Regions from separate parts of the Ruegeria sp. AG6 genome, predicted to be linked through region 4. Evidence: riboswitches for the same ligand, from Rfam matches in the RefSeq annotation. Region 4 holds a riboswitch; each other region holds the start of a gene.
What was found. A riboswitch is a leader RNA that binds a small molecule or an ion and turns the genes downstream of it on or off. The one in region 4 is predicted to bind cobalamin.

Region 1 (7,596 bases), on a different contig from region 4:
CCTCGCTATTGCAGATGTCACAGATATCGGTGGTGCCCACATTGCCGCAATTCAGGCATTCGCGGGCGGTCACGGCGACTTGCTGCATGGCATCAGACAGGGGCGTCAGCAGCAGGGCGCGTTTTCGGATCAGGTGCAGAACCGCGCGGCGGGCCGAGCGCGGGCCCAGACCCGGCAGTTTGGCCATCAGGTCGATCAGGTTGTCGATGTCGCTGTTCGAACTCATGGCCAATCCTGCATTGCGCCGGAGGGAGCCTCCGGCGGGAGTATTTGGGAAAAGATAAAGCTCAGAACGGCAGCTTGATGTCTTTGGGCAGGCCCATGCTTTCGGTCAGCTTGGCCATTTCAGCCTGCGAACGTTCGGTTGCCTTGGTCTGCGCATCCTTGATGGCGGCCAGGATCAGGTCTTCGACCACTTCCTTGTCATCGCCGTTGAAGATGGAAGGGTCGATATCCAGACCTTTGAGTTCACCCTTGGCCGTCGCCGTTGCCTTGACCAGGCCTGCACCGGATTCGCCGACAACCATCATGTTGTTCAGCTCTTCCTGCATTTCGGTCATCTTGGTTTGCAGGTCCTGCGCGGATTTCATCATCTTGGCCATGTCGCCCAGACCGCCAAGCCCGCCGAGTCCTTTCAGCATAGTATTCTCCTGTGTCTCCGTTTGCGCTCTAGATACGGGCAGCAGCGACATGGCACAAGGGTTCTCCCGCCGGTCGGAGGCTCATCCGTTCCGGTCGGCATGTTGATCAGCGCAGGCGTCAGCAGGAACGTGCTAACCATCTGCGACACCATATTTGCCAGCAGGCCCGGCAAGCGCAGATCGTCCTTGGCGCGCATATGGTCTGCTGCCGAGACTGATCACACAGGGCAAAGAAAATCTGGGCGCGGTTCGAATGGCTACGCGGCATCCGGATCAGAATTGTCACGGGCCGCCTTCCGCTGGCCGGTGTCGCAACAAACGATCTGAGACATGCGGGCGGATGTGTTCGATCGAAACCTCGGTCAGCTTCGTTTGAAACGGGGGGTGACGGGCCGCGGGGTCAGTCTTCCTCGAACGGGTCCCACTCGTCTTCCACCTCGGGAAGCGCTTCGGTCTCGACCTTGGCGGCGCGTTGCTCCGGCGTTTCGATCCTAGTGATTTTCGCCTTTGGGAATTGCGCCAATACCGCCTGCACCAAAGGATGTTGTTCGGCCTCGGATTTCAGTGCGAGCTCGGCCTCATCCCTGACTTCTGCAATCGTGGGGGCTTCTCCGTCCGAGACGATCGAGACAGCCCACCGATTTCCTGTCCAGCGTTGCAAGGCAGTGCCCAGTCGTGGCGCCAGATCCGCCGGTGCCTGGGTGGCGGGTGTGAATTCGATTCGTCCGGGTTGATAGGAGACGAGGCGCACGCCGTTTTCCACCTCGACCAGCAACTTTACGTCGCGATTGGTCCGGATCAGTTCCACCACGTGGTCGAAGGTCGGGTAATGGGCAAGGGCCGTCTGGGCATCCTGCGCCAGGGCTGCAACCGGTGCGCCACCGGAACCGCGAGGGGACGGCGCGTAGGCAGGTGGATGGGTCGCGCCAGCCGGCGCCGGACCGGCGCCCGGTCGGGATATCGAAACGCCGCCATTGGGCCCGCCCGGCGGTGGTGGCGGGGCATCTTGCAACCGTTTGATCAGCTCTTCGGGGCTGGGCAAATCCGCCACATGGGTCAGGCGAATAACGGCCATTTCAGCGGCCATCATGGCGTTGGGCGCAGCCGAGACTTCCTCGAGCGCCTTCAGCAGCATTTGCCACATCCGGGTCAGAACCCGCATCGGCAGAGCCTCGGCCATGTGTTGGCCCCGGGTCCGTTCATCCGGAGAAACCGTCGGATCCTGCGCCGCGTCAGGCGTGATCTTCACGACGGACACCCAATGCGTGATCTCGGCCAGATCGCGCAGCACCGCCAGCGGGTCTGCGCCTTCGGCGTATTGGCCGCTCAACTCGGTAAGTGCTCCGGCGGCATCGCCGCGCAGGATCATATCCATAAGGTCCAGAACCCGGCCACGGTCTGCCAGTCCAAGCATTGCACGGACCTGATCGGCGGTCGTCTCGCCAGCCCCATGCGAAATCGCCTGATCCAGCAACGAGGTCGCATCCCGGGCCGATCCTTCCGCTGCTCGGGTGATCAGCGCCAGCGCGTCTTCGGCGATCTGGGCGTTTTCCGCTTCGGCGATCTTGCGCAGCAGGCCAATCATGTCTTCGGGTTCGATCCGGCGCAGGTCGAAACGCTGGCAGCGGGACAGCACAGTGACAGGGACTTTGCGGATTTCAGTGGTTGCGAAGATGAACTTCACATGCGCGGGCGGTTCTTCCAACGTCTTGAGCAGCGCGTTGAACGCGCTGGTCGAGAGCATATGAACCTCGTCGATGATGTAAATCTTGTAACGCGCGCTGGCGGCGCGATAGCGGACACTGTCAATGATCTCGCGGATGTCGTTGACGCCCGTACGGCTGGCGGCGTCCATCTCCATCACGTCGACATGGCGGCCTTCCATGATGGCGACACAATGTTCACACTGACCGCAGGGTTCGGTCGTGGGGCCACCGGTTCCGTCGGGTCCGATGCAGTTCATGCCCTTGGCGATGATCCTTGCGGTCGTGGTTTTGCCGGTGCCGCGAATGCCGGTCATGATGAAGGCCTGCGCGATCCGGTCGGCCGCGAACGCGTTTTTCAGGGTGCGCACCATGGCATCCTGACCCACCAGATCGGCAAAGGTTTCCGGGCGATACTTGCGGGCGAGAACCTGATAGGCGGGGCTGGAGCTGTCTGTCATGTCTTCTCGTTGGGATTCGGTGCTTGGGCACAGCGTAGTGGCCACCGTTGCCCGCGTCCACAGCGTGGCGCGATGATTTTTGATTTAGAAACGAGTCGCTTTCGCACTAAACTGCATCAGCGGATTTAATGGCTCATTTTTGTAAAGAGTTCTTTGGGGAGGACAGGATTCATGTCGCAGTTGGTGATCTATGCCCTGCAAGTCGGTGGCGGAACGCTGGCGCTGACCTCGATGCCCGGACGCGGCGGAGATTACTCCAGCGATCTGGATATGATCGCAGCGTGGCAGCCGGGGCTTGTTGTTTCGATGACGACGGATGTCGAAATGCTTCAGGACGGGGCGCAGGAATTTGGAAGCGATATTCAAAGCCGCGCCAGCCGATGGGTTCACCTGCCGATCGAAGATTTCGGAGCGCCGACAAAAGCGATTGATGACGCGTGGCCGTCCGTCAGCGCCGCGGCCCGGCACGCGCTGTCCGGCGGAGGTCGCGTATTGGTACACTGCCGCGGGGGCTGTGGCAGGTCAGGTATGATTGTCCTGCGGCTGATGGTCGAATGCGGCGAAGGCGCGGACACGGCGCTGCAACGATTGCGGGCGGTGCGCCCTTGCGCCGTCGAAACGGATGCGCAACTGGCCTGGGCCTCTCGGCGTGCCCAGGCACAGGTCAGTCTGGACTCAGATTGAAATCTGCGCGGGCGCGCAAGCAGGTTTTCGAGGCCGGATCGTAGAAACTTCGATCATCGCGCAGGGTAGGGTTTTCACGACGCCGGATGGCATCGCACTGAACGTGTTTCCGAAGATCAGGTCGGCATAGCCGTTCAGCGGCTCAATCGCGGTTTCGGGCTGCGTCCCGCAAAAGACACGAATGCGGTCTGATTGCGCGCGGAAAATTGCATGACATCCTTCGCTGCAATGTGACAGCGCGCTGCTGCCCTCAATCTCGAAATCGTCACTTGTGGCCGAGGTCGCCTGGGCCATGGCTTCGGATATCGAGCGCGCCAGCCGCGCCAAAGCGGGACAGGTTTTGCCCGTCCGCTGACATACTGTTGCACTGAATTCATGTGTCTTTGTCTTCCAGATCATCCTGCGCCCTCCGCGCTTGGTGGACAGGATATTTGGGACAGGTGGGACAGCGTGATGCCGTCAGGACCTGCCCGGACACCCCGCCCGAGTTTCGGTTTCGTTTCCGATGGCAGGTCTCCTGACTTGCGGGTCATCGCTTTGCCGACCTTCCCAGCCTTTGGGCCAGTGGTGTTTCGGCATCGCTTACCGCTTACAGTTGCGGGGGCAGTCGCGGATTTGGTTGTTGCCTGCATGACCAGACATTACCGCACCGTGTTCCCTTTTCATCCCGACCCCTTGTGGAGGCCGGAAACCATCACACAACCGCTAGCGTTTGAGCACGCATCGAGTCAAGCCGATCTTTTGACCGGACGCTTGGTCATGCTGGATACGGTGTTGGTTCATGCATAGTGTCGAGGGCGTTGAGGTTCGGAAACCGGATTTACCAAGCGCAAAGCCAGAGATCATGTTGGACACAGAGCAAACGGTAATGACCGAAGAATTTCGCTTTCCGTCCGGGCAGAAAACACTGTCTGCCCGGTTGTACAGCCCGCTGTCTTCGCCCGAAATCGTCGTCGTGCTGAACAGTGCAACGGGTGTGCCGCGCGATTATTACCGTCATTTCGCACGATGGCTTGCTGCCGAGCAGGGTATGGCCTGCCTGACCTATGACTATCGCGATTACGGGCATTCCTTGACCGGCCGCCTGAAAGATTCGCGTGCGACCATGGCGGATTGGGCCTTGATCGACATGCCCGCGGCACGGGCAGAAATGCGCAGACGGTTTCCCGATTCGCAGCATTGGACCATCGGCCATTCGATCGGCGCGATGTTGGGGCCTGTGCAGCCGGATATCGATCTGATTGATCGCATGATCTGTGTGTGTTCGGGGCTGGTAACCCTAAGCGACCATCCATGGCCCTATCGTGGTTTGGCAGGATTGTTCTGGTATGGTCATGCCCCGCTTTTGGCCCGAGCCCTTGGCTACCTTCCCGGAAAGGCGATCGGGTTCGGCTCGGATCTGCCGGCATCGGTCTATTGGCAGTGGCGCAAATGGTGTACGGCGCCTTTGAACTATGTGCCTGAAATCGGGCATGAGTTACCTGCGGCGCAGTGGAAGGATTCTGGAACGCCCGTGGATTTGTTCACCTTCGAGGACGACCAGATGGTGCCGCCGGAAGCGGTTTGGCGGCTTGCGGATCTTTACGGCCCCGATGCCAACCGCCACCTGCTGAGCCCTGCCGATTTCGGGTTGCCCGAGGTTGGTCATATCGGAGCATTTGCCCGGCGCAATGCAGCGGTTTGGCCGCGACTGATCGCTTGATCAGACGCGGCGCAGGACGGGCCGGGCACCGCCCAACGATCACCGGTTGCGAAGTTTCTTTTCCTTCATGACGCCACGGACCATCTTGCCGAACGCTTTGTCCCGCGCCCGGGACTGCGCGACGGTTTCAGAATTGCGCTGATCTTCGCGCCGAAGCTTGCGCCACCGGTCCAATCGAGCCGGATCAAGCGTGCCGTGGCTTATTGCCTTTTGCACGGCACATCCGGGCTCGGAGCTGTGCTGGCAATCCGAAAAACGGCAGTCCCGGCTCAACTCGGCAAGGTCCGAGAAAACGTCGTCGATCCCGTCCCGAGCGTCCAGCAGGCGCAACGCGCGCATTCCGGGTGTATCGATCAACCAGCCACCGTTGCGCATCCGGTGCAATGCGCGTGCGGTCGTCGTGTGCCGGCCCCGCGCGTCATCCTCGCGAATGTCCGAGGTGGCGAGATCCTGATCGGTCATGGTATTGGCAAGTGTCGTCTTGCCAACGCCCGACGATCCAACCAGCGCTCCGGTCTGGCTTTTGGGGCACCAGGACAGAACCTTTTCAACCTCTGCCGGGTCCAGCGCGTTGATCGCCAGAACCGTCAGGAACGGATCCAGAGATTGCACCTGCCCCGAGAAACTGTCGGGGTCCGCCGATTTGTCGGCCTTCGTCAGAACAACGACCGGGTAACACCCGGCCTGATGCGCGAGCGCCAGATATCGTTCCAGCCGGGGCAGTTTGAAATCGGCATTGCACGAGCTGACGATGAACAGCACATCGACATTGGCTGCGATCAGTTGCGTCGCGGCGCCTGTACCCGCGGCGCGTCGGTGCAGCAGGCTGCGCCGGTCGAGCAAATGGCGCACGCGTTTGTCGTCATCGGCGAGAACCCAATCGCCAACAGCATAGCTGCCGGTCGTTTGATCGGGGGTCAGTAACGGGACTTCGCCGTCAGGGTTAAGCCCTATCAGGCGGTCCCGATGAACGGAAGTGATGCGAAAAGGCGTGCAGGAAGGATAAGCCGCGTGTTGCGCGGCAAAGTGAGAGGACCATCCCAGGTCCGAAAGTGCAAGAAACATTGGTTTGCCTGTCGTCAGAAACAGCACTCCCGACGGATGGCGATCGCTCATCCCCGGGTCATGTGTTCAGGCAGTCAGTCGATACCGTGAGGTCAGAACCGTGCTGCCCGAAGGATCTTTGCTACAATCATAAAGCCCTCCTGCGGCCAAGGTTCGTAAAGTGAGAGGTTGGACATCGACCCAAGCGGGGCTCGTTGTGGCTGCTTCCTTCCGGACCTGACCAGGTTGGCGAGGCGCTCGCCCGCGCCAACCTCTCGACTCTGGATATAGGGAAGGCTTCGGCAAAAGACAACCCGTCAGAGCGTCAGCCGAATGCGAGCAAAACCGTTTTCGTCAGGTTCCAGAATCTTGGGGGCAAACCTGTTCAATTCGTCAACATACTTCAAAGCACCGGGACCGGTCCGAAGAATGGTCGTCACCCCCGATTTCGGCATCAGAGAGAACGGGTAAGGTTGCCGGGCCAATGGGTCGGGTGGCAGGCGGTGCGTCATGTAGTCCCGCAAAATGTCCCGGATATCCAGCGGGGGCAGATCGATGGCCAGGGCCGACGACACATGCGGGAAATGTCCGCCCCCGCTTGCGCGATAATTATCGAGCGCGACGACAAATGCCTGATCGGGTTGCACGGCTTGGCCTGCGCAAGTCAGATGATGCACCCGCCTGTGGCCGGGATGGATCATTTGCCCCCCGACATCGTAACGCGCCGGTTGCGACGGGTCGATCTGATAGGACAAGCCAAAGATGACATCGAAATTGTATCCCGCCCGATCCCGGTCGAACAGCTCTGCCTCGGCGTCGGGGAATTGTTGGTTGAATGCGCTGGCTGACATCTCCAACCACTCCAGCAGCTGCGCGCCCGTGATCTGAACCGCGCGCAATTCGTTTGGAAAGACATGCAGGTCCGCCACGTGACGCAGACAGATTTCGCCGGGCGGCACGTCCGTATAGTGCCTGGGGCCAGAGCGTCCGCCGCATTTGGCCGGCGACGCGGCTGACAACAGCGGCAGCTCTGCAAGCGTGGTGCCGTGTAAAAAAGGGCGCAACATGGCTGCCTGTGCGGCGGCCACAAGCGCCAACCCACGATCCGGCGCACAGAAGCTGAAATAGCTGTGCAATGTGTCCGAGACGCGCGCAACGGGCGCGGCCATGTCCTGACGGGTCTGCTGATGTGCGGGTTCAACCAGATGCGCGAATTCCAAATCTTCGCCAATCGCGGTGCCGCCCACCGAAACCGGGCGCAATTCGGCGTGGCTGTCGACAACACGCAGCCCCGACTGGGGCTCTAGGGTAACGGCCAGATCGATTACTCCAAGATATGCGCCTGCCGAACCGGGCATGAC
Region 2 (7,596 bases), on a different contig from region 4:
AGTTCGTCGAATCTGACGGATTTCGATCCATAAGCCATTGATAAAGTTTCAGTATTGTCACACCTCATGCCCATCTGAAAACTGAACTGCAAGACTTCTCATTCAGCTTTCTGGGTAAACAACCTTTCATCCGTCGGAGATTGGATGACTTCAGCCGAAAGGACCGGAAATGGTAACCCCAGATGCGTTGACTGAGCATGCGATGAAGATTGCTGATATTGCCTCGGAGTCCGCGATGCGGTTTTTTCGGGGGTCTTTGGGCATTGAATTCAAACAGGATGAAAGCCCGGTGACGCAGGCCGACAAGGCAGTTGAGGCAGAAGTACGAACCTACCTGAAACAGCATTTTCCCGGACACGGCATCTTTGGCGAAGAGCACGGGCAAGAAGCAGGCGACGGGCGTCATATGTGGGTGATTGACCCGATTGACGGAACCCGTTCGTTTCTGTCCGGCCATCCTTTGTTCGGGTTCCTTTTGGCGCACCTTGTGGATGGGCGCCCTCGGTTGGGGCTGGTCGGAATGCCGGCCTTGCATGAGACCTATTTGGGTGTGGTTGGTAACGGGGCCAGCCTGAACGGGCGGCCGATAGAGGTGTCGCACACCACGCGTCTGGATCATTCGGTTTTGTATGTGAATGAAGGCGACAAGATTTTTTGCGACCATCCTGACCTGTTCAACCGGTTGATGAATGCAGGGCAGACGCGCCGATTTGCCTATGATTGTTACCCCCATGCCTTGCTTGCTTCGGGCCATGTCGATGCTGTGGTGGATTACGATCTGCAACCTTATGACTATCTGGCGCTTTCACCTCTGATCACGGCTGCTGGCGGAGTGATGACCGATTGGCACGGGCATGCGTTGGCCCTCGATTCAGATGGCGCGGTCGTTTCCGCCGCAACCCCTGAACTGCATGCTGAACTGCTTGACCTCATCAATGCTGAGAAATGACAGTGTTGCGCAACCTTGGAAAACTAGCTTCCGCGATCAGATTTGAACAAATACAAAAAGACAAAAAGTGATCCTATTGACGTTGTGACGATTCCGACGGGCAACTCCTGCGGGGCCAGAAGAAGGCGTGACAAGATATCGGACAATGTCAGCAGAATCGCGCCCACGATCGCCGAGACGATCAGCAGGTTTCGGTGCAGAGTACCGGCGATGCCGCGTGCAATATGAGGCACCATCAGCCCGACAAAGCCGATGACACCGGCAACTGAAACGAAACTGGCCGTCGCCAAAGCGGCAACGAAAAACATGCTGAACCGCAGACCTTGAACGGGAATACCCAGTGACGAGGCTGTGAAATCCCCGGTCAGCAGCGCGTCAAGCCACCGACTGCGATAAAGTGAATAGCTCAGGATCAGGCCCAGTCCGATCAGGACAAGCGGGAATGTTTCCCATCTTGCCAGTCCCAGGCCGCCAAGCATCCAGAATATCACCGAATGAGCCGCGCGATTGTCGCCAGAGAAAATAAGGTAGTTGGTGATTGCGGAAAACAGAAAGGACACCGCCAGGCCAGCCAGGATCAGTTTTTCGGGTGCGCTCGTACGCAAGCCCTGAACCAGCGCCAGAACAATGCCGGACGCGATCAGGCCACCGCAAAATGCTGCCAGCGGCAACGTCCAGATTCCCAGGACATCCCCTGTGACGGTGATCACCAGAACGGCGCCGGCAGCAGCACCCGAGGACAGACCGAACAGAAACGGATCTGCCAGATCGTTTCGCGTCGTTGTTTGCAGAACGACACCAACGACGCCCAGACCCGCACCAATCACGGCGGCAAACAGGGCGCGGGGCAGGCGAAGGTCGAAGACGATCCGGTGCAAGGGCGACATGTCTCCTTCCACCATACCGGTTCCGAGGCCGATTGCCGAAAAGACTTCGCGCACGGGGATTGGGGTGGTCCCATAGACGATCGACAACAGCAAAAGGGCGGTCAGAACAACCGCCCCCAGCACTATCAAACGGCCCAATTGGACCATATCAGTTGGTCTCCGGGTGCATCGCCTGTGCCATCTTCTCGATCGCCTCGATATTTGCCGGGCCGGGAGTCAGCTCTTCGTAACGCAGGCCAATCCAGCGCTCGTTCTTTACCGCGTCCGTTTGTGACATCACCGGGTGATCCTTGAGGAACTGGAAAGTGTCCTCTGCGCCGTTGCCGGACTGATAGTCGAGCAGCACCAGAAATTCCGGGTTAGCCGCTGCCACAGCTTCCCACGACGTGCGGCCCCAGCTGGTATCCAGATCATGAGTTACGTTCTCACCGCCAGCGGCTGCGATCATCGCATCGGGAATGGCGAACTTGCCGGCGGTAAACGGAGCATCGGCCGGTCCGTCCAACAGGAATACCCGCGGCTTTTCCAGATCGGCTGTTTTTGCTTGAATGGCGGACAACTTGTCCTTCCAGCCGGCAACCAGCGCCTCGGCCTTGTCTTCGACCTGCATGACCTTGCCCAGGCGCAGAACGTCATCAAACAACAGGTTCATGCTGGCTTCGGGGCGATCCTCGTCCAGATGCACGCAGCTTTCGGTCAGGATCATGGTCTTGATACCAAAGGGTTCCAGCGTGTCGGGCGTGACATCTCCGCCGGGTTTCATGCCATAGTACCAACCGGCAAAAAACAGATCAGGTTCGACGGCCACAAGGTTTTCAATCGTCGGGTACTTGGGGGCAAGCTCTGGGATGTCGCCGCGCTGAGCATCAAAGTCAGGGCTGGTTTTGTACCAGCCCGAAATCCCGGTAAGTCCCACGATCTTGTCCTGAAGGCCGAGTGCAAAGGCCATATCCGCCATGTTCATATCATGTACGACCAGACGTTCCGGCGCCGAGTCAAAAACCAGCGGTTCGCCGCAATTGTCCACGGTGACGGCTTCCGCTGCCACGCCACCTGCGAAGCCAGCGAAGACAACCACCGGCCAGAGTTTCTGCATCATATGTAAGTTCCTGTTATTATGACAATTTCCGTTTTCGGATGTCCAGTGCGGGGATCATGCGGCCTTCGTGCTGAAAGCACAGATAATCCACGCCGAATGTCTCACTTACCCGGTCTGGGGTCAGAACTTCGCCAACAGGCCCGAACCCCGTCAGGCGCGTGGCTTTCATCAACGCCACATGGGTGGCGAATTCCGGGATCATGACCAGATCATGGACGATCATGACGACCGTTACCCCCAGATCAGCGACCAGAGACAGCATGTGCCCCTTGGCATCGGGGTCCAGATGGTTGGTTGGCTCGTCCAGAAACAGCAAGGACGGGTTCTGGGCCAGAGCGCGCGCGATGTGCGCGCGCTGACGTTCTCCGCCGGACAGTTGACCCATCGTTTTGTTGGCAAAATGCAACAGCTCGGTCGTCGTCAGCACCCGTTCAAGATCAGCCCTGTGCTGAGTCACCGAACGTTCGCCCTGAATCGGGATTTGCCCCAGCGCAACGTAGTCTTGCAGGCGCATCCGCCCGTCGGGCATTTCCTGCTGCCCGACCACAGCAATGGAGCGGGCACGTTGGCGGGCGGACAGGGTCCGAAGGCTTTGTCCTTCTATCCAAACATCGCCCAACGCAATCCGTTCAATCCCGCACAGCAGTTTCAGCAGAGTGGTTTTGCCGGCGCCGTTCGGCCCGGCGATTGCCAGAATTGATCCTTCTTCCAGACGAAAGGACACATCCTGCAACAGGATGTCGCCATTGAGAGCGTAGTATCCCAAATTCTCTGCAATCAGAAAACTCATGATGACCCCCCGAAAGGTAAAGCGGGAATTCGCGATAAGGTCTTTGCGAAAAGGGCAGGGGGGCGGTCCGAGGCACTGGTCCAGCCGTCGTCGCTGTCGCCGAACTGGATCGCAAATTCGACCAAGGCAGACAGATCGCGGGATGTCGTGATATCGCCAAACAGGTACTGCGCTTTGCCCGGGGCCTGAAATCCGACGGTCATGGCCCGTTCACAACCTGCCATGCAGGCCACCATTCGGGTTTCAAAACCGTCAGGCAACCGGGCATCCAGCGCGTCTTGTGCGGCTTCGGCAGACATCGTCCCCTGACATGTTGAACAGATCAGAACGTAGTGATCAGAATAGCAGGTCATTGCCTTCTCCGTCGTTTGCCAGATGCAAACAGAGGGCACATACCCGGATATTACGCAAACGCGCCATCAAGCCTCCTTCCGAGACGCCCCGCCTCGGGTTGGTTCATAGTGTGATGGCAGGTCTCCTGACTTGCGGGTCGTTGCTTGGCCGACCTTCCCAACCCTTTTGGGTCAGTGGTGAAGTGGCGTCGCTCACCGCTTACAGTTGCGGGGGCAGTCACGGACTTGGCACATTCCAGCGCCGCACCGTGTTCCCATTTTCATCTCTTACGGAACCATCCCGCTCAGCTAGTCCGGCTACGCCTGACTTGTCAAGCGGCAGGCGAAAGGGTGGTGGACGGAATTGCAACGGTTGAGCCAGCGATCCTGCTGCGCCAGCCCGGACCGAACGGTGTCAATAGTCTGATACAAGAAGAAAATCCGGTTCGGTATCTTCCTCAATCTTTGAAAACCGTGGGATTGGCTTTTCAAACACATTGTCCGTTCGGTCGTCATTCACGGTCGATACCTCGCCAATAAGGCAATCACCGCGCTCGGCCCAGAAAGCGTGCCAGATGCCGGGCATCAGAGTTACGCTTTGCCCCGGCTTCAGCCGCAAGTGCTCTTCGGGTTGCAAGGTTACAGGGCAGGCATCGCTTGGGACCGTCACCGGGTTGTCGCGGTCGACGCCACCGTTTGGATCCGACGCATGGATTTCCAGAACGAGATCGCCGCCGCCCCGGTTGATGATGTCTTCTGCCTTGATGATATGCCGGTGCATCGGAGAAAGCTGATTTTCTTTCGAGATCAACAGTTTTTCCGCATAGAGCATCCCGCGCCCGGATTTCAGATCCTTCGCCTCACCATTGCGCAAAGTGAATAGAAACAGTCCAAGTTCATCAAAACGGCCCTGGGCGTAATCGGTAATGTCCCATCCCAGCCCGCGACTGCGGATCGTTTCGGCCAGAGGGCTGCGCATTTTCTCGGGCGACCAATCCGCAAAGGGTGGCAACGCGGCACCGAAGGACTGAATGAACGCCTGTGCCCGGGTCTTGATACGGTTGATTTCGGATCGTTTCATCATGCCGTCCCACAGATCAAAGTTCGTGCGCCCAGGGGGGTTCTGCCCCGGCTCGGGAAACGGTCACGGCCGCCACGTCAGCGCCCAGTTCCATGGCTGCTTGCAGGCTTTCAACCGTCAATCCGCGCAGACCTGACTTGGTCAGATGCCCTGCGCGGCTGAGCTCGGTCAGAACGCCGGCGTTGAACGTGTCACCTGCGCCGATCGTATCGACCACTTCAACGGGCTTCACAGGAACCGAAACTTCGGAACCATCCGCCAGGTAACCGTGCGCCCCGTCACTGCCGCGCGTGACGATGACAACGGAAGGACCCGCCTGCAACAGCACAGACGCCTTTGCGGCTTCGGATTCAGCGCCCGGAATGATCCAGTCCAGGTCCTCGTCTGAAACCTTGACGATATCCGCACGCGAGATCATGCGGTTCAAACGCGTCCGAAACCGGGTTTGATCCTTGATGAAATCCGGGCGAATATTCGGGTCCAGCATCACCGCACGGTCGGAACCGTGGCGGTCCAGAAGGGCGGCATATGCATCTGCGCAAGGTTCACACGCAAGGCTGATTCCGCCGAGATACAGGGCAGAGACAGCGGGAAGCTGATCGGGCATGTCCTCGGGCAGCAACATCCGGCCTGCGGTGTTTTCATCAACAAAGCTGTAAGACGCGTGTCCATCCGAGAGCTGCACAAAGGCAAGCGTGGTAGGGCGGTCCGAGATGATGACATGTGTCGTGTCCACATGGCTCGCTTTCAGCGCATCGATCAGTTGCTGGCCGAACATGTCCGATGACAAACCTGTCAGCATCCCAACCGGAACACCCAGACGTCCCATCGCGACGGCTGTGTTCAGAACTGCACCACCAGTATGTGGCACAAAACCAATTGCGCCCGACGCGGTCGGTTCTGAAATCATATCTATCAGCGCTTCACCACAGCACAGAATCATGTCTTGGTCCTTCTTGGTACAGAGAATTCGGTCAGTCTGGTTGCTGTCTCAGCGCGTTCTTGCAGAAGTTGTTTGCGCCGATGATCCCGAACTCTGCCTGTTCAGACACGTAGAGGTTCAGGGAACGGCGCAAATCGCTGAAGCGGCCGCCGCCGTTGAACGCATCCTTGAAACTGTCACTGAATAGCCAGCGGTTTTTCTCGGCAACGCCGCCGACGAGGAAAACGCCTCCCTCTGGCATCAAGGTGACCGCCAGATCACCCATCAAAGCACCCAGATGGGTGGTAAAAATCTGCGCGGCTTTTTCGGCGACCAGATCGGTACCGTTGCGGGCATCGTTCAGAATTTCCTTTGCAGAGCGCGCCTGAGACCGCGCCTGACCGGCTGCCAATTCAACCGCCTGATACAGGATCGGCAGGCCGGTTCCGCTCAGGAACATTTCTGCTTCCAGCGCCAGGCTGTCGCCAAAGAAACAGCCCGGTGCGATGCGACGTGCCGCCTCAAAGATCTCAACTTCGTCGCGATGGCGCGGGTACAGGCCCACGTGCCCGCCTTCGCCGGAGACCGTGTGATACCTGCCTTCGGAAAAAAGCAAAGCACCAACGCCAAGCCCGGTTCCGGGCCCTACAACCAGCCGTGTGCCTGCGGGCGGCGCCTCCTGACCCTGCAAGACCGCAACATCCGACCGAGTCACCTCGGCCACTGACCACGCCGCAGCGGTGAAATCATTTATGACAAAAGTGCGCTCTGCTCCTGTTGCTTTCGTCAGCTCGGTTTCCGAAAGATCCAGGTTCGCGTTGGTCAACTGAATCGTTCCGTCCCTGACCGGCCCGGCTCCGGCTGCTACGACGGCCTGTGGGTTGGTTCCGATCTCGTCCCTGAGGTCATGGAACGCCTCGAGCAGATCTTCCAATGTCCCCGTCGGGTGTTTCCGAAGATCTGCCAATTCTCCGTTCGTAACAACGCCCAGACGTGTGTTCGTACCGCCGATATCCGCAACCAGGTTCCAATGCTCATGCACGGCACCGAATGGTTGCGCTAACGGCTGAGAGACACTCTGACCCCCGGACAGGGCGGATTTCAGCGCCATGAAAGACGCTTTGGGCGTTCTCGCAAGTGTTTCGAAATCCACGTCCACCAGTCCAAACCTCTTCTCGTACCCGAAGGCCCATTCATAATTGTCCAGCAGCGACCAGACAAAATAGCCATCCACCGGAACACCTTGTGCCAAAGCGTCCAGTACGGCCGCAAGGTGCTTGTCGAGATAATCGATACGATCATCGTCCTGCACTCGCTCCTCACTCGCCATACCGTTTTCGGTGATATAGATTGGCAGGGCGCCCGTATAGTCTTTCCTTGCTCTGACAAGAAAGCGGGTTAGGGCAGAGGGATCGATTTCCCATCCCATCTGCGTTTTGGGTAACGGTCCGGTAACCTCTTGCAGGCTGGGCCAAGCGGTGTCCGCCGGGGCTATCAACTTTCGGGTATAGTAGTTCAACCCGCACCAATCGACTT
Region 3 (7,596 bases), on a different contig from region 4:
AGCGCCACGGATCAACAGATCCAACAAAAGAGTGGGCCGTTAGCTCAGTTGGTAGAGCAACTGACTTTTAATCAGTGGGTCGCAGGTTCGAATCCTGCACGGCTCACCACTTTTTTCCATGGACTATGATCTTGGCTTACAGCGAACTGCTTGTGTTTGGCCCAGCTGTGAACGACGGTCGAAGCCACGGGCTTGATCGAGGTGCCGGACACGCTTTGTGCCATCCAACACGACCTCGGCGGAACAAATCTCGAATTCGGCCAGCATGGTATCAAGCGGGATGCGATGGAAGAGGTCCACGCCTCGCACATGTCGAAACCCAGAGCAGACGGGCAGCTGGTTCTGCGTGAAGATGACAAAGTTCTGAAAGTGCCGGACATCCGGCGACCCAATCTGGCCCGGATTCTGCAACGGGCAGAAAAAACGCGCCGAAAGCCGCAGCGGGTGTCAGCCACGCTGCGGCTTTGATCGGGATGCGAAGCACCTAAACCTCGACTTCGACCTTGCCGATCGGGTTCGAGCAGCAGGCCAGAATGTACCCCGCGTCGATGTCGTCTTCCGAGATCCCTCCGTTGTGGACCATGTGGACCTCGCCAGCAGTTTTCTTGACCTTGCAGGTACCGCACACGCCGAAGGTACAGCCTGACGGAATGTTCAGGCCAACCGAGCGGGCGGCGGCAAGCACCGTGTCGGTCTCGGCAACCTTGGCCGTTACGCCCGAGGTCGCGAACAGGATTTCGGCGCTGCTGTCGTCGTCCAGAACAACGTCATCCAACTCGGGCTGATCCGCCTCGGTTTCCACCGGCGCGCCGAAGCTTTCCTGATAATAGTTGTCCATATCAAAACCAAGACCGGCCAGCGCGTCGCGCACCGCTTGCATGAAGGGCTCGGGACCGCAGCAATAGACTTCGCGCTCAAGGTAATCCGGCGCCATCAGGCCCAGCATCAATTGGTTGAACTGACCCTGATATCCCGTCCATGGGCGGTAGCGGTCCGGCTCTTCCACAACGAATTTCAGGTCCAAACCATCCGTGCGGCTGGCCATCTGTTCCAAGCGCTGGCGGAAGATAATCTCGGATGGCCGCTTGGCGCAGTTGATGAAGACAACGTCCAGATCGCGGCCTTCGTCCCACATGCAGGTGGTCATTGACATCATCGGTGTGATGCCTGAGCCAGCCGAGATAAACAGGAACTTGCGCGCATCGCTCAGTGCGTTGGTGAACAGGCCCGCAGGCCCAACGGCCTTGAGCCGCATGCCGGGTTGAAGATTGTCCAGCATCCAGCGCGTGCCGATACTGTCGGGTTGCGCTTTGGCGGTGATGGTGATCGACCGCGGCCGCGATGGCGACGATGAGATTGTGTAGGTGCGATACACGACTCCCCCGGGCTGGCCGGGCGCCGGAATCTCGAGCGTCAGGAACTGACCGGGGTGATAGGCGAACTGCGCCCCCGAGGGGGCTCGGAACGAAAAGCTGGCGGTGTTCGGCATCTCGGGCACGACCGAGACACATTCCAGCATCTCTCCATCCTGCCAAACGGCTGATGAAAGCGTGTCCAGATCTTTCATCAGACTTACTCCGCCGCCATGTAGTCAGGGGTCAGGCGGGCCGACACTGTGCTGCAATACCAATCCACGAATTGCAGTACGCCGGATTCCTGAATGGCTGAATACGGGCCGGGCACATAGGCCGGGCTGTTGATGCCCTGCTGGTTGTCCTCGACCACCTGACGGTCTTCGTCATTCGTGGCGACCCAGACTTCGGTCAGGCGTTTCACGTCGTAGTCAACGCCTTCAACCGCATCCTTGTTGACCAGCCATTTGGTCGTGACCTCGGTCTCTGTCGGGCTGATCGGCGTAACACGGAAAACAATCGAGTGATCGGCAAGAAAGTGGTTCCACGTGGTCGGATAGTGGAACTTCAAAAGCGATCCCGCATCCGCAAAGGGCGACCGGCCCAACCAGCGGCGCACGGCGGATTTCCTGTCCATCGTATAGCTCTCGGCGCCTTCTTTCAGCGGCATCCGCGCCAGACGGAATTGGCCGTCCTCGTGCAGATAGAACTGCGATGGCATACCCGCTGACTGGCACCTGTCGAAATGGGCTTGCATATAGGCTGGGGTTTCACCGCCTTCGATCCCCGTCACGCCCGGATCATCAGGGAAGGTCCGGCACAGCGCAGGGTGGTTGCCGCCGCAGTGATAGCACTCGCGATTGTTTTCCCAGACCAGTTTCCAGTTGCCGTTCTCGATGATCGAGCTTTCGAATGCGACCTTGGCATTCGCAAGATCATGCGGCTCAAGATACGGGCGCGCGATATTGGCAAACGTGTCAAAATCCGGGGCGACATCCGCCAGACAGATATAGACCAACCCGGCAAGCTCGCGGCAATGAACCGTCTTCAAACCATGCTGTCTGGGATCAAACTCCGGCCCCATGTCGCGGGCCCACAGCAAAGAGCCGTCAAGCTCGTAGGTCCATTGGTGATACGGGCAAACCAGCTTCGGCGCGTTGCCTTTTGCTGCCTTGCATATGATCGAGCCGCGATGGCGGCAGGTGTTGTGAAACGCCCGGATCTGGTTGTCGGCGCCGCGCACGATGATCACGCGATAGGCACCCACGTTGTACGTTACATAGTCGCCGGCTTTCACCAGTTCACAGGCCGGAATGGCAAAGAGCCATTCGCGATAGTGGATGGTTTCCAGGTCGGTCTGAAAGATCTCGGGGTCGGTGTAAAAGGCCCGTTCCAGAGCATAGCCCGGGATTCGACGCGCCAACAGGTTTTGGACATTGTTCACTTCTGGCTCTCCTGCCGCGCCCCGCGGCATTGCTTGGGCAGATGACAGGGAGGAACCGTCCGGAGGCGCGCGAGGACCACGTCCGAAACCCGTGTCCCCACCGCCACCCGCGGTTTGACATATCTGCAAGGCTGGTTTCCGGACTTGAAAGGGGCTTGCACCCGGTTGCGACACCTTCCCGGGATCCTCGTCCCAGTGGTTGATTGTCGAACCTGACCTTCCTTACCGTTGCGGGGGCAGCGCCGGAATTCCACCGGCTTCCCAATTCTCCGCGGTCTGAGAATCAAACAGCGGCACCTCACGATGGCAGCCTACTTTCTACCTGCTTGGGCGCTGAAATGCTTGCGACATTTCCGGTTTCAAAACAGACATGGAAATTTTCCGGTTGAGTGGACGGCGCCGGGATCACGGTCCTTGGCACAGGGGCATGGCAAGCCCGCCAGCACGGCGTTCTGCAGGGGCCAGTGGGCTTTGCGATGGATGCGGCCACGTCTGACATCCGCGCCGTCAAATTGTCCCCCAGCCGTGACAGCGAAGGCCCGGCTGCTCTGCTCAGAAACGAAACGCTGCACGTCGCCTGAGCATGGCTGGAAAAGAGAGAGTCAGGCCAAGTGAAGGAGGTTTGCAGCAAACCCTTTTGGGTGAAGTTGATCCGTTTGGGATAGTGCTGGCTTGCCATGAGGCAGGTGAAGAAGGCGAATATCCGTCATGCGAGAGTTGTCAGTCCATCCTGTCAACGGACGGTAGAAAACCTCATTTTGTCCATAAAAAATTGTCTTTTTCGGGAAAAACCATTACGTTTTCCGAAAATGGTGGAAAACACCGGAGGCAGTAAGAGAGCAGATGCCAAAACCGAAAACAGGTGTTTTGCGGACAACAGTTCCTTCGCGCCTCATGGGAAAACGGGATGGTCTGTTTTTCCTCTGGGGGCAGATAGAACGCGCGCGCTTGAAGGTCGAGGGCGGCGAACGCGCCGAGGGCGCAGCCTCGGACGGGCCAAGGGCAAACACGGCCGGTGAGGTCAAGGGATCGACGACAGCATTGGTGGACGAGTTTATTTTCTACTGACTTTTGTGATGAAACCGGGCCTGACGGCCCTATTTCTTCTCGAAGAACAGGATGACTTCACCCAGACGGACGCCATAGCGTGAGACATACGCGCGGTTCAGCAGACGGTCGTCATCCAGCAGCCACATCCAGTCGTCGAATTTGACACGCATGGTCCCGTCCTTGATCGGCAGGTCGATCTTGTATTTCCAGTTGAACGTATCCCCGCGTTCAATCCCGCTGGCGGTGCCCAGCACGCCAGGCGCCGTACCGGTCCACGTATCCTCTCCGGTTTTGGTCAATGTCCAGATGCGTTGTTCCGTCGCGCCATCGTCGTAGACGAAGTCTTCGACCAGGGTCAGGGTTTCGCCGTCCCATGTTCCGTCGATATCAACCGTGAATCTGCGGGGGATATTTCCCAGAACATCCTGAAACTGACCGTAGGCCACTGTTTTACCCTCAAAAAACTCTTCCAGGTTCAACTGCCGGTCCGACAGAAACGTTTTTGGTACCTTCGGTTTGCTGGAGCAGGCCGCCAGAAGTGTAAGGCTTGCGATGGCAATGCAGGCGATGAAAGAGCGAAAGGTGATCATTGCAACGGCTTCCCTTCCAAAGTCGCGTCATACCCGTTTGACCCACTTGGATGCATCGGTTTCGATCTGGGGCTTGGACGCATTGTGGCGATCAGTTCCGCGACCTTGACGCCAAACTTGCGCATCTCGGACCGATTCATGATGACGCCGGTTTCTGTCAGGTACATCCAATCGGTGACATCCAGTGTGTGTCCACCAGCGTCATCTGGCAGAATGATACGATAGGTCAGTTTTACCGTGGACCCCGAGATAATGCCCCGACCTTCGCCCACGATATCATCCGCCATTGCCGTGAATGTGTTGCCAGTTCCCAGCGTCAGGTACCATTTGCGGGTCATCTGTTTTCCGTTGGAATAGGTGAAGTACTCGGTCAGCGTGCCCGAGTTGCCTTGCCATTCGCCGGACATGCGCGCGACAAAGCTGTTCGACATTTTGCCGTTGGGGCCATAGATCAGGCCTTCGGACAAGATCTCTCCGTTCAGGTGTTTTTTCAGCGAAAAATTTGGCCCGGTGCCACTGTAATCGGACGGCGATTGCGCGCGAAAGCTCAGCAGCCTTGCACGGATGAAGACGGCGGTCAGAAGGACCAGAAGGATGATGCTGAAAGCGTTCATTTGCTTGTGACCTCGGTGGGCAGGGTCAACACCATCCCGAACGCTCCGACTTTCAGGATGCAGGGCAGCACCGCATAGGCAAGATTGAGTGTATCCAGAGCCTGTGCTGAATTGGTTTGACCGGGGGTGAAACCGCTGCGTTCCAGCAGCGGCAGAGTGAAAAAGGCAGCCAGGGCGAGGCCCAGTTTGCCAGCGAAGGACCAGATGCCAAACGCGGCTGATGCGTTCAGCCCGGCCCGGGTAAGGACGATCGAGAACATCGCAGGCAACACGACCATATCCGCGCCCAACGCCGCGCCCGAGGCGAGACAGATCATTGCAAAACCCGCAAGGTTTCCTGAACTCAGTGTGGCAGCGCCGATAAAGCCGGCGATCGAGAGCGGCATGGCGATAATCAGAGTCTGTTTCGGGCCAATTTTGTTACTGAGCTTTGCCCACAGCGGAACGCTCGCGCCTGCGCTCAGGAAGAACAGGATCAACAAAGGACCCGCCTTGCCCGGCAGTTGCAGCCGGTCTTCCACAAAAAACAGAAACAGGGTGGAGGTTATGGCAACCGGGAGGCTGTTGACCAAAGCCAGCGCAAGAAGGCGCAAGCCACCGGCCTGACCCAGACCCGCAAAGGACAGGCCTGATCCGGTGATCGGTCTGCGTCGCCAGATCGGGATCGTCAGTATCAGGGTCACAACGGACAGAAGCCCCAGGAACGCGCCGAATGCGGGGTAGCCTTGGGAGTGTGCCCCGAAAGCAACCAACAGGGCCGGAGCGCTGGCTGCGATGACCACTCCGGTCAACTGCCCGCCTTCACGATAGGCGGCCAGTGTCATCAGCTCTTTCGGATCGGTTCGCTTCGCCAGAGTTGCGCTGCGACCATACAGAAGGATGGTTCCCAGGCTGTATGCCGAGAACAGCAAGATCAGGATCGCGACCAGTTCCGGCACGCTGGCACCCTGCGGCAGATTGAAAAGCAGGGGAAACCCGATCGCCAGCCCCAAAGCCGCCATCGCGGCAAATGCAAGCTGGCCGCCGGGCCATCGGTCGATTGCCCAACCGATCAGCGGATCCTGCACCAGATCCACCAAACGGATCACCAGCAGCACCGTACCAATGACCCCAAGGCCAATACCCAGGTTCACGGCTGCAAAGCGCGGCAAGTGGATATAAAGCGGGATACCCGCCGCAGCGAGCATCAGCGCATAGAGACTGACCCGGGGATAGAGCATCACCGCCCCTGTAGCCTGCGCGTGAAGGACGCGGACCTCGTGTTGTCTCCCAAGAATACAGACATGAAACTGCGCTTGATGCCCGGATGCGCCATGGTGCACGTCTTTTGCCCGTTCAACCAGAAACTGACCTTGTCGGGACCATCAGAAACCGCCAGATAGCTGTCCCCTTTTGCCACGGCTTTGAAACACCGGTTCAGTTGGTCGCGAACCGGTGCTGAACGGCCGATGCGGTCCATCTCGTCAAGCGTCGAATTGACCAACGCTTTCTTCTTGATGTTCTTGCGATAAGTCAGTTGCAGGGCGATATCTTCGCTCCAACTGAACGGCGCACCTTTGGGCGTATAGAGTTTGGCGTCATAGATCGGCAAACCCAGATACCGGAACGTCGCGGTTCCGCGCAGTTGGGCACCGTTCAGTTCTTCCGTGACCGGCGATGCGATCAGCCCATTGGGGATCAGCAAGGAAAGTGCAAGAAACGCTGTGCGCCATATCGCCTTATTCTGCGGCAACAGATAGGGCCGGGTCTTTCCCAAGAATGCCATTATCAGCTCCGATGGTTTGCGGGGCACCATTTATTCGAGCAACGACATGCATCGCGCTGGCTATCCCGTCTTCGTGAAATCCGTGCCGGTTGTAAGCACCGGCAAACCAGGTTCGGTTCTGTCCCTGCATTTCGCGGATTTGCCCTTGCGCCTTCAGCGCGGCCTTGTCGAAGACCGGATGGGCAAATTCGACTTTGTCATAGATCTTTTCCGCGGGAATTTCTGATGAAGCGTTCAGCGTTACAAACAGCGGGTCACTGTCCGGAATGTTCTGAAGCCGGTTCATCCAGTAGGTTACCCCCACGTCTCCGGCTTGCGATCGATAGGTCCAGCTTGACCAACAGGCGCGCCGCTTTGGCATCTGACCTGGGTCACAATGCAATATGGCCATATTGGGCTGGTAGCGGATTGCGCCCAATGCAGCGGCTTCCGCGGGGGTCGCGCCATCACCTAAAATGGCAAGCGACTGGTCCGAATGGGTGGCCAGGATGATTTCATCGAACTGATCCACGGCGCCCTGGCTGTGGATGGTGATGCCCATCTCGTCACGGGATATATTCTGAACGGGGCTGGCCAGACGTATTTCTGCCCCCCGCGCACGAAGGGCTGCGTCGATCCGGCGGACATACTCTATGCTGCCGCCTTTGACCGTGTACCATTGATGCTGGTTTGCGCGACCTCTTGCCAGCAAAGCGTGATTGCGGAAAAACTGTACCAAAGAGCGTGCGGGGAACTGATCCACGAACTCGACCGGCGTAGACCAGATGGCACCGCACATCGG
Region 4 (7,596 bases):
CCACTGCGTCGGACATCGTGTAATCCTTGGGATCAACGACGCAGAGGCGTTTGCCCAGCCGATGTACGTGAATTCGATCGGCGACCTCGAAAACATGTGGCATATTGTGGCTGATCAGGATGATCGGAATGCCGCGAGACTTCACGTCCAGGATCAGTTCAAGGACCCGACGGCTTTCTTTCACGCCCAGCGCAGCTGTCGGTTCGTCAAGGATGATGACCTTCGAACCGAACGCAGCTGCCCGCGCCACGGCAACCCCCTGACGTTGACCCCCGGACAGAGTTTCGACAGCCTGATTGATGTTTTGGATCGTCATAAGGCCCAACTCGCTCAGTTTGTCGCGGGCGAATTTCTCCATCGCCGGGCGGTCGAGCATTCGAAACCACGAGCCCAGCGGCCCCTTGCGGCGGATTTCGCGACCCATGAACATGTTGTCCGTAATTGACAGGGCAGGGGACATGGCAAGCGTTTGGTAGACGGTTTCAATACCAGCTTCGCGCGCGTCGATCGGGGAATGAAAATTTACTTTCCGACCTTCCAGCCAGACTTCGCCTTCATCCGGCATCACCGCGCCGGACACCGCCTTGATCAGTGTAGACTTGCCTGCCCCGTTGTCACCGATCACGGCCAGAATCTCGCCCGGCATCAAATCGAAATCGCACTGATCCAGCGCCGTCACCTTGCCGTAGCGCTTCACAAGGTTCCGTCCTTTGAGAATAGGTTCCATCAGGCTGCCACCTTTCTGATCCACTGGTCGACCGCGACCGCCGCGATTATAAGGATGCCGATCAACAGAAACGTCCATTGCGCGTCAGCGCCCAGCAACCGAAGCCCAAGCGTAAAGACGCCCACGATCAGGGCACCGAACAGCGACCCCAGAATAGACCCGCGGCCACCGAACAGGGATATGCCCCCGATCACAACCGCCGTTATGCTTTCTATATTGGCCAACTGGCCTGATGTCGGAGACACCGATCCGATCCGGCCGATCAAAGCCCAGCCCGCAAAGGCACAGATCAGCCCGGACAACATGTAAACGGACATAAGCGTTCGGTGCACATTGACACCTGACAACTCGGCAGCTTCCGGGTCATCTCCGACCGCGTAAACATGCCTGCCCCACGCGGTATGGCGCAGGGCGTAGGAAAGCCCGAGGATCAGCGCCAGCATGAAGATCACGCCGACGGTGAATACCGCCCCGCCCACGTTGAACTTGGCCCCGAAAAGTTGCAGAATCGCGGCGTTTTCTTCGATCTCCTGTGACCGGATGGTTTCGTTCTGAGAATAGAGGAAGTTCGCCGCAAGAACGATTTGCCACATGCCAAGCGTCACGATGAACGGCGGCAGTTTGATGCGGCTGACCAGATATCCGTTCACCGCGCCGATTGCGGTTCCAACGAAAAGGCCGCAAACGATTGCGACCGTTGGTGGCAGCCCATATCGGAAGGTGAACTGTCCCATGACAACCGACGACATCACCATGATTGCTCCGACGCTCAGATCGATACCGGCGGTCAGGATGACGAGGCTTTGCGCCGCCGCCACGATCCCGACGATCTGAACCTGTTGCAGGATCAGGGTCAGCGCGAATGGCGAGAAGAACTTGGAGCCCAGCAAAGCCCCGAAAATGACGATGGCAGCCACTAGAACGATCAGCGGCACCAGAGAGGGGTTCACATGCAAAAAATGCTGAACCGTTCCGACAAACCCGCGGTGGTGATCGTCAAATTCAGCAATCTGTTCCGGGCTGCCTTTTGCAGCGGCTTCGAAGTCGTCTGATCGTCGTGAAGTATCGGACATAAAGGTTCCCCCAAAGCGTCAGGTTACTGACGACTTTAGCAAGTTTTCGGGCGAATGGGTGGTTTGAAAAGCGGAAGGCCGCCCTCTGCGGCCCTCCGGGTGGTCAGGTTAACCCCAGCAGAGGTCCATGCCTTCTTTGACCGAGATCGACTCGACGCCTTCGGCAGGCTTGTCCGTTACAAGCGCCACGCCGGTGTCAAAGAAATCCTTGCCAGGCGTGTTTTCAGGCTTCACGCCTTCGTCCGCCCATTTCTTGACGGCCTCAACACCCAGCGATGCCATCAACAGCGGGTATTGCTGCGACGTCGCACCGATAACACCATCGGCAACGTTTTGGACACCCGGGCAGCCTCCGTCAACGGAAACGATGAGCACGTCATTTTCGCGCCCGATGGCTTTCAGCGCCTCGTAGGCACCTGCCGCGGCAGGTTCGTTGATGGTGTGAACAACGTTGATCGTGGGATCCTTGGCCAGAAGGTTTTCCATCGCGCGGCGACCACCTTCTTCGTTGCCGGCAGTGACATCACTTCCGACCAGTCGTGGGTCATCTTCATCACCGATTACGTTCGGGTCCGCCAGATCGACACCAAAGCCTTGCAGGAAACCCTGATTGCGCAGCACATCCACTGTCGGCTGACTGACGGCAAGATCCAGTGTCGCGATCTTGGCGTCGTTGGCCGCGTCGCCCAGCGTTGCTTTGGCCCATTGTCCAATCAGCAGCCCGGCAAGGAAATTGTCCGTGGCAAACGTTGCGTCAGCCGAGTCAATGGGTTCCAGCGGCGTATCCAGAGCGATAACCAGAACACCTGCATCCCGCGCCTGCTTCACGGCCGGAACGATGGATGATGTGTCCGAGGCCGTCAGCAGAATGCCCTTGGCGCCGTCCAGAATGCAGGTCTCAATGGCTTGCACCTGCGTTTCATGGTCACCGTCAACTTTGCCTGCAAAGGCTTTGAGCGTCATTCCCAGCTCTTCCGCCTTCGCTGTCGCACCTTCCTTCATTTTGACAAAGAACGGGTTGGTGTCTGTCTTGGTGATCAGACAAACGGTTTCGCCTTCCGCCATTGCACTGCCAGCCATGGCAGTAACCCCGAGCGCAGCAGCACCCGCAAGTCTTGCAAGTTTCATCGATTATCCTCCCAGTTTTTCCTGTGCCGTAAAGGGCACGAGGGCGATCAGGCAAAAACCCTGATCTCATAAGAAACAATCACAAGATTCGAAATTTGAGTCAATAAATAAATCACTCTTATTTATTATTGACAGGGCGGGCGGGCTTTCTCATTCTTCAGCAGGAAAGGGGTGGTCGTGCCGGAAAATTCATCTCGGAAAAATTCGATTGGCCTGCACGGGTCAGAGGTGCGCGGAACCAATCAAAGCGGGATGCGGGCCCGGAACGAACGGCTGGTGTTGTCGCTTGTCCGGCGTCATCAGGCTCTTGCTAAGTCCGAGATTGCGCGCATGACCGGACTGTCGGCGCAAACCGTTTCCGTCATCATGCGGCTGCTTGAGAAGGACGGTTTGCTTTTGCGCGGTGAGCCGGTCCGCGGGAAAGTCGGGCAACCTTCCGTTCCCATGCGCCTCAACCCGGATGGTGCGTTTTTCTTTGGGCTCAAGGTCGGGCGCCGCAGTACCGAGCTGGTATTGACTGACTTTGTCGGAAATGTGCGGCAACGCGAGCGGCGAACCTATGACTATCCAACGCCAAAAGCCACTTTGGAGTTTTCTATACAGAGTCTGGGGAAAATGATGTCATCCATGTCGCCCGAGGCCAAAGGCAGGATTGCGGGTCTTGGAATTGCCATGCCGTTCTACCTGTGGGACTGGGCCCAGACCCTTCAGGTTCCTCAGGAAGAAATGGACCCGTGGCGCGTATCAGACCTGAAGGCTGACCTGGCGCGTCGCCTCGATATGCCGGTTTTTCTGCAAAATGACGCCACTGCGGCTTGTGGGGCGGAATTGGTATTCGGTCCGGCCGATGGACCAAGGGATTTCCTGTACTTCTATATCGGGTTTTTTATTGGCGGCGGTGTGGTTCTCAATGGTGCGATCTTTTCCGGGCGTGGAAACTCGGGCGCAATCGGCCCCCTGCCTGTACCGGATGGTGCGGGTGGTGTCAGACCGCTTATCGACGTGGCCAGCCTGTATGTTCTCGAGCGTGCAATCACCACAGCAGGGGTAACGTCGCATTCCATTTGGGAAACGACCCAGCGTTGGGATGTGCCGAAAATTCAACTGGAAAACTGGTTGAAACGGACGGCAAGCGGGATTGCTTATGCGATTGTCTCATCCTGTAGCCTGATAGATTTCGAATGCGTGAAGATTGACGGCTGGATGCCGCAGGACATCAAGGCGCGTTTGGTTGAAATGGTCGAAGACAAACTGTCCGAGCTGAACCTGACCGGTCTCGAGCACCCCGTGGTGCTGGCAGGGACCGTGGGCCCGGATGCACGCTCACTGGGCGCGGCAAGCCTGCCATTGTCGGAAAGGTATCTTTCAGAAGCTTAGATGTGAAATCACCCTGTTGCCTTGGATATTTCACAAACCGGTTCACTCTCGCAAACTGCCGAGCTCATAATTTTCGATGGCCGTAACACATTTTCGTTGACGGAAGGCTGAGTTGTCTGGCAAGCCGCTCGGCATGTCCGGTTCCGGGGCTTGCTCTGGAATCAATAGGGAATGCGGTGCGGGCTCAGGCCCAATTCCGCAACTGCACCCGCAACTGTAAGCGGCGAGCAGGGCTGAAACGCCACTGGGGTTTGCCCCGGGAAGGCCAGTCCAATGCTTTGACCCGCAAGTCAGGATACCTGCCGGACATGTGTCCTCATAAGGGGCACTCCTAATCGGCGACGGGATGTGCGTCGTACCAGGATGCCTGAAAGGGTGATTTGGCGTTGAATGTCCCGTAGTCAAAACGAATTTCGCGCCGGGATTGGCGCGACGGGACAAGGACGACTGTTCATGAAAACGCTGCTCAGCGCAGCCGTTGCCGCGGTGGCTCTTCCCGCCATCGCAGATGCGCATTTTCTTTTGGAATACACTACCGATACCATGATCCAGAAACCGGGCGATGTGCCGGTCAAGCTGATTTTCTGGCATCCGTTCGAGAACGGCCACGTCATGGATCTTGAAAAGCCGCAGGAATTCTATGTGATCCACAACGGTGAAAAGACCGATTTGCTGGACACGTTGGAACCTATCCGGTTCACCGGCGGGGAAAACGAGGGCGTGGCGTTCAAAGGCAGTGTCCCGGTCAAACGGTCGGGCGACTATGTGCTGGTGACGGTTCCTCAGCCTTATTACGAGGAATCCGAAGACATCTATATCCAACAGCTCACCAAAGCCTTCCTGAACCGCAACGAATTGCCGACCGACTGGATGAATCCCGTAGGTTTGCCGACCGAGATTATCCCGCTGAACAAGCCGACCAACATCATCGCGGGTTCGACTTTCACGGGCCGTGTGCTGGCTGATGGTCAGCCGGTTGCGGGGGTCGAAATCGAGATCGAGTACATGGCCGCCGAGCCCGACATGGAAAGTTCGGCCGCTTCTACACCGAAAGTCTCTCCGATGCCGGGTGGTGCGGTGGTCGCCATATCTGACGACAACGGGTATTTCTCGTTCGGCGTTCCAAATGCCGGTTACTGGGGTTTCGCAGCACTTGGTTCCGGTCCGGCAACCGAACATGAGGGCAAAGAACTCAGCCAGGATGCGGTCATCTGGATTCGCTCCTGGGATCTGGAGTAACCCAAGATGCACATCGTCGACGGAGCCCTTTCCAACCCGGTTGTAATTGGCGGCGCCATAGCCGCCGCGGGCGGGATCGCCATGGGTCTCAGGTCTCTGGATCTTGATCGCATCCCCACTGCGGGCGTGCTGTCAGCCAGTTTCTTCGTGGCATCGTTGATCCACGTACCCATTGGTCCGTCGTCGGTCCATCTGATCCTCAACGGCATGGCCGGGCTGCTGCTTGGTTGGGTCGCATTCCCGGCTTTGTTCGTCGGGCTTTTGCTACAGGCGGTCTTTTTCGGCTTTGGCGGGTTGACGGTGTTGGGGATCAACACCGTCAACATCGCCTTTCCAGCTGTGGTGGCCGGAATGTTGTTCGGTCGTCTGATCGCGCGTGGAACGCCTTTGCAAGGTGCGATTTGGGGGGGCGTCGGCGGCGCATTTGCCATAGCGGCGACAACCGGCATGGTCGCGTTTTCCCTGGCGCTGTCGGGGGATGAATTTCTGCCTGCCGCCAGGCTTGTTTTCTTCGCCCATATTCCTGTCATGGCCATTGAGGCGATTTTGACCGGGTTCGCCGTGTTGTTGGCACGCAAGGTCAAGCCCGAGCTGTTTATAAGGGAAGCAGCCACATGAAGCATCTGGTTGTCATATTGGCCGCGTGCTGCGCACCTGTGCCTGCCCTGGCGCACAAGGTCATAGCCGGCGTTTTCGAGTCGGGAGACATCATCGAGGGCGAAATCGGCTTTTCCAACGGCGACATGGCAAGCGGCACCGAGGTCATTGTTACCGGCCTGGATGGGGCCGAGCTGGGTCGATCGGTCACGGATGCGGACGGTTTCTTTGTCTACACGCCGACCTTGGCCGTGGCGCACACCTTCTTTGCCGACCTTGGCGCCGGGCATGTGGCCGAAGTCACGATGCCTGCCGAAGATGTCGCGCGGATCATGGGCGTTGCTGTGGCAGAAAACGGTGACTTATCTTCGGCTGCTGTGACGCAGGCCAGCGGTTCGGCGACGTCTCTCAGCGCCGAAGAACAGCAGGTTATCGCCAAGGCCATACGTGACGAATTGCGCTCGCTCAGGCGCGAGATTGCGGCCTATCGCGAACAGAACGACCTGCAAACCATCCTTGGCGGGATCGGGTACATCGTTGGTCTGTTTGGTCTGGGTTTTTACATGGCGGCCCGCCGCAAGCTGGCGTCCTGATGGCACACGTTCTGGGGCACAAGGAAAAAACACTGTCCGAAGCCGGTGGCGGGCCAGAAGGTCTGATCAGCCTGCTGGATCCCCGGATGCGGATCGTCATGGCAGTTGTATTTGCAGTCGTGACCGTGGCGCTGTCATCCCTCGGCGCGCTTTGCGCGGCGCTGACAGTGTCGCTTTCGCTTCTGATAGTTTCACGTCTTCCGCGGCGAAAGACGTTGAAGCGAATGGCCATGATGGATGGGTTCATTCTGTTCATGCTGGTCCTGTTGCCCTTTTCCATGCCCGGGGATCCGATGTTCACGCTTTGGGGATTCCCCGCAAGCTGGCAGGGATTTTGGAAAGCGGTCGAGATTGCCTTGACCGCCAATGCCGTGATCCTGTCCCTGATGGTTTTGGTCGGGACGATGGAGCCGGTCACACTGGGCCACGCCCTGCATCGTCTGCGGTGCCCGGAAAAGCTGGTTTACCTGCTGATGTTCACGATCCGTTATATCGAGGTCTTGCGCGAAGAATACCTGCGGCTGCGGGCCGCCATGAAGGTACGTGGTTTTCGGCCAGCAACAAACTGGCACACATATCGCAGCTTTGGCTACCTTGTGGGTATGATGCTTGTGCGCGCGATCGAAAGATCGGAACGCATCCTGGCCGCGATGAAGTGCCGCGGGTTTTCCGGGCGTATGCCGTTGCTTCAGGAATTTGCCCTGACCCGCGCGGACATTGTGTTTGCGGCTGGTTTCAGCGGTCTCTGCCTGGGTCTGATCATTCTGGAATTCGCATGACACTGATCGCGCTTGAAGACATCTGTTTTTCCTACCCCGGCCAGCCACCCGTTCTGGACGGGGCAAGCCTGAGCCTGAGCGCG

Region 1: it holds a riboswitch for cobalamin, as region 4 does, so the genes downstream of both, ACR0I0_RS19365 (hypothetical protein) here and ACR0I0_RS20225 (DUF4198 domain-containing protein) in region 4, are expected to answer to the same signal.
Region 2: it holds a riboswitch for cobalamin, as region 4 does, so the genes downstream of both, ACR0I0_RS09670 (DUF1636 family protein) here and ACR0I0_RS20225 (DUF4198 domain-containing protein) in region 4, are expected to answer to the same signal.
Region 3: it holds a riboswitch for cobalamin, as region 4 does, so the genes downstream of both, ACR0I0_RS15065 (aromatic ring-hydroxylating oxygenase subunit alpha) here and ACR0I0_RS20225 (DUF4198 domain-containing protein) in region 4, are expected to answer to the same signal.

The regions. Positions count from the first base shown of each region.
Region 1 is NZ_JBQFYQ010000015.1:6,608-14,203, forward strand. It holds gene recR (recombination mediator RecR) at 1-226, opposite strand, end outside; gene ACR0I0_RS19350 (YbaB/EbfC family nucleoid-associated protein) at 288-641, opposite strand; gene ACR0I0_RS19355 (DNA polymerase III subunit gamma/tau) at 1,042-2,805, opposite strand; gene ACR0I0_RS19360 (protein-tyrosine phosphatase family protein) at 2,977-3,489, shown strand; gene ACR0I0_RS19365 (hypothetical protein) at 3,481-3,888, opposite strand; cobalamin riboswitch at 3,980-4,200, opposite strand; gene ACR0I0_RS19370 (alpha/beta hydrolase family protein) at 4,358-5,191, shown strand; gene rsgA (ribosome small subunit-dependent GTPase A) at 5,231-6,307, opposite strand; RNA gene ffs (signal recognition particle sRNA small type) at 6,415-6,513, opposite strand; gene ACR0I0_RS19385 (bifunctional 2',3'-cyclic-nucleotide 2'-phosphodiesterase/3'-nucleotidase) at 6,553-7,596, opposite strand, start outside.
Region 2 is NZ_JBQFYQ010000003.1:118,360-125,955, forward strand. It holds gene ACR0I0_RS09650 (inositol monophosphatase family protein) at 170-949, shown strand; gene ACR0I0_RS09655 (FecCD family ABC transporter permease) at 973-1,983, opposite strand; gene ACR0I0_RS09660 (ABC transporter substrate-binding protein) at 1,985-2,935, opposite strand; gene ACR0I0_RS09665 (ABC transporter ATP-binding protein) at 2,952-3,725, opposite strand; gene ACR0I0_RS09670 (DUF1636 family protein) at 3,722-4,078, opposite strand; cobalamin riboswitch at 4,177-4,373, opposite strand; gene ACR0I0_RS09675 (D-lyxose/D-mannose family sugar isomerase) at 4,473-5,138, opposite strand; gene ACR0I0_RS09680 (carbohydrate kinase family protein) at 5,155-6,081, opposite strand; gene ACR0I0_RS09685 (glucokinase) at 6,113-7,171, opposite strand; partial or broken gene ACR0I0_RS09690 (GH1 family beta-glucosidase) at 7,148-7,596, opposite strand, start outside.
Region 3 is NZ_JBQFYQ010000007.1:150,775-158,370, reverse strand. It holds tRNA gene ACR0I0_RS15080 (tRNA-Lys) at 34-109, shown strand; gene ACR0I0_RS15075 (hypothetical protein) at 193-468, shown strand; gene ACR0I0_RS15070 (FAD-binding oxidoreductase) at 485-1,567, opposite strand; gene ACR0I0_RS15065 (aromatic ring-hydroxylating oxygenase subunit alpha) at 1,573-2,826, opposite strand; cobalamin riboswitch at 2,909-3,112, opposite strand; partial or broken gene ACR0I0_RS15060 (IS5/IS1182 family transposase) at 3,186-3,338, shown strand; gene ACR0I0_RS15055 (hypothetical protein) at 3,640-3,864, shown strand; gene ACR0I0_RS15050 (DUF3833 family protein) at 3,894-4,436, opposite strand; gene ACR0I0_RS15045 (DUF3833 domain-containing protein) at 4,433-5,050, opposite strand; gene ACR0I0_RS15040 (MFS transporter) at 5,047-6,270, opposite strand; gene ACR0I0_RS15035 (chalcone isomerase family protein) at 6,270-6,815, opposite strand; gene ACR0I0_RS15030 (NAD(P)/FAD-dependent oxidoreductase) at 6,769-7,596, opposite strand, start outside.
Region 4 is NZ_JBQFYQ010000018.1:16,147-23,742, forward strand. It holds gene ACR0I0_RS20205 (ATP-binding cassette domain-containing protein) at 1-727, opposite strand, end outside; gene ACR0I0_RS20210 (ABC transporter permease) at 727-1,800, opposite strand; gene ACR0I0_RS20215 (sugar ABC transporter substrate-binding protein) at 1,909-2,928, opposite strand; gene ACR0I0_RS20220 (ROK family transcriptional regulator) at 3,181-4,305, shown strand; cobalamin riboswitch at 4,427-4,626, shown strand; gene ACR0I0_RS20225 (DUF4198 domain-containing protein) at 4,759-5,544, shown strand; gene cbiM (cobalt transporter CbiM) at 5,551-6,162, shown strand; gene ACR0I0_RS20235 (cobalt ABC transporter permease) at 6,159-6,734, shown strand; gene cbiQ (cobalt ECF transporter T component CbiQ) at 6,734-7,513, shown strand; partial or broken gene ACR0I0_RS20245 (energy-coupling factor ABC transporter ATP-binding protein) at 7,579-7,596, shown strand, end outside.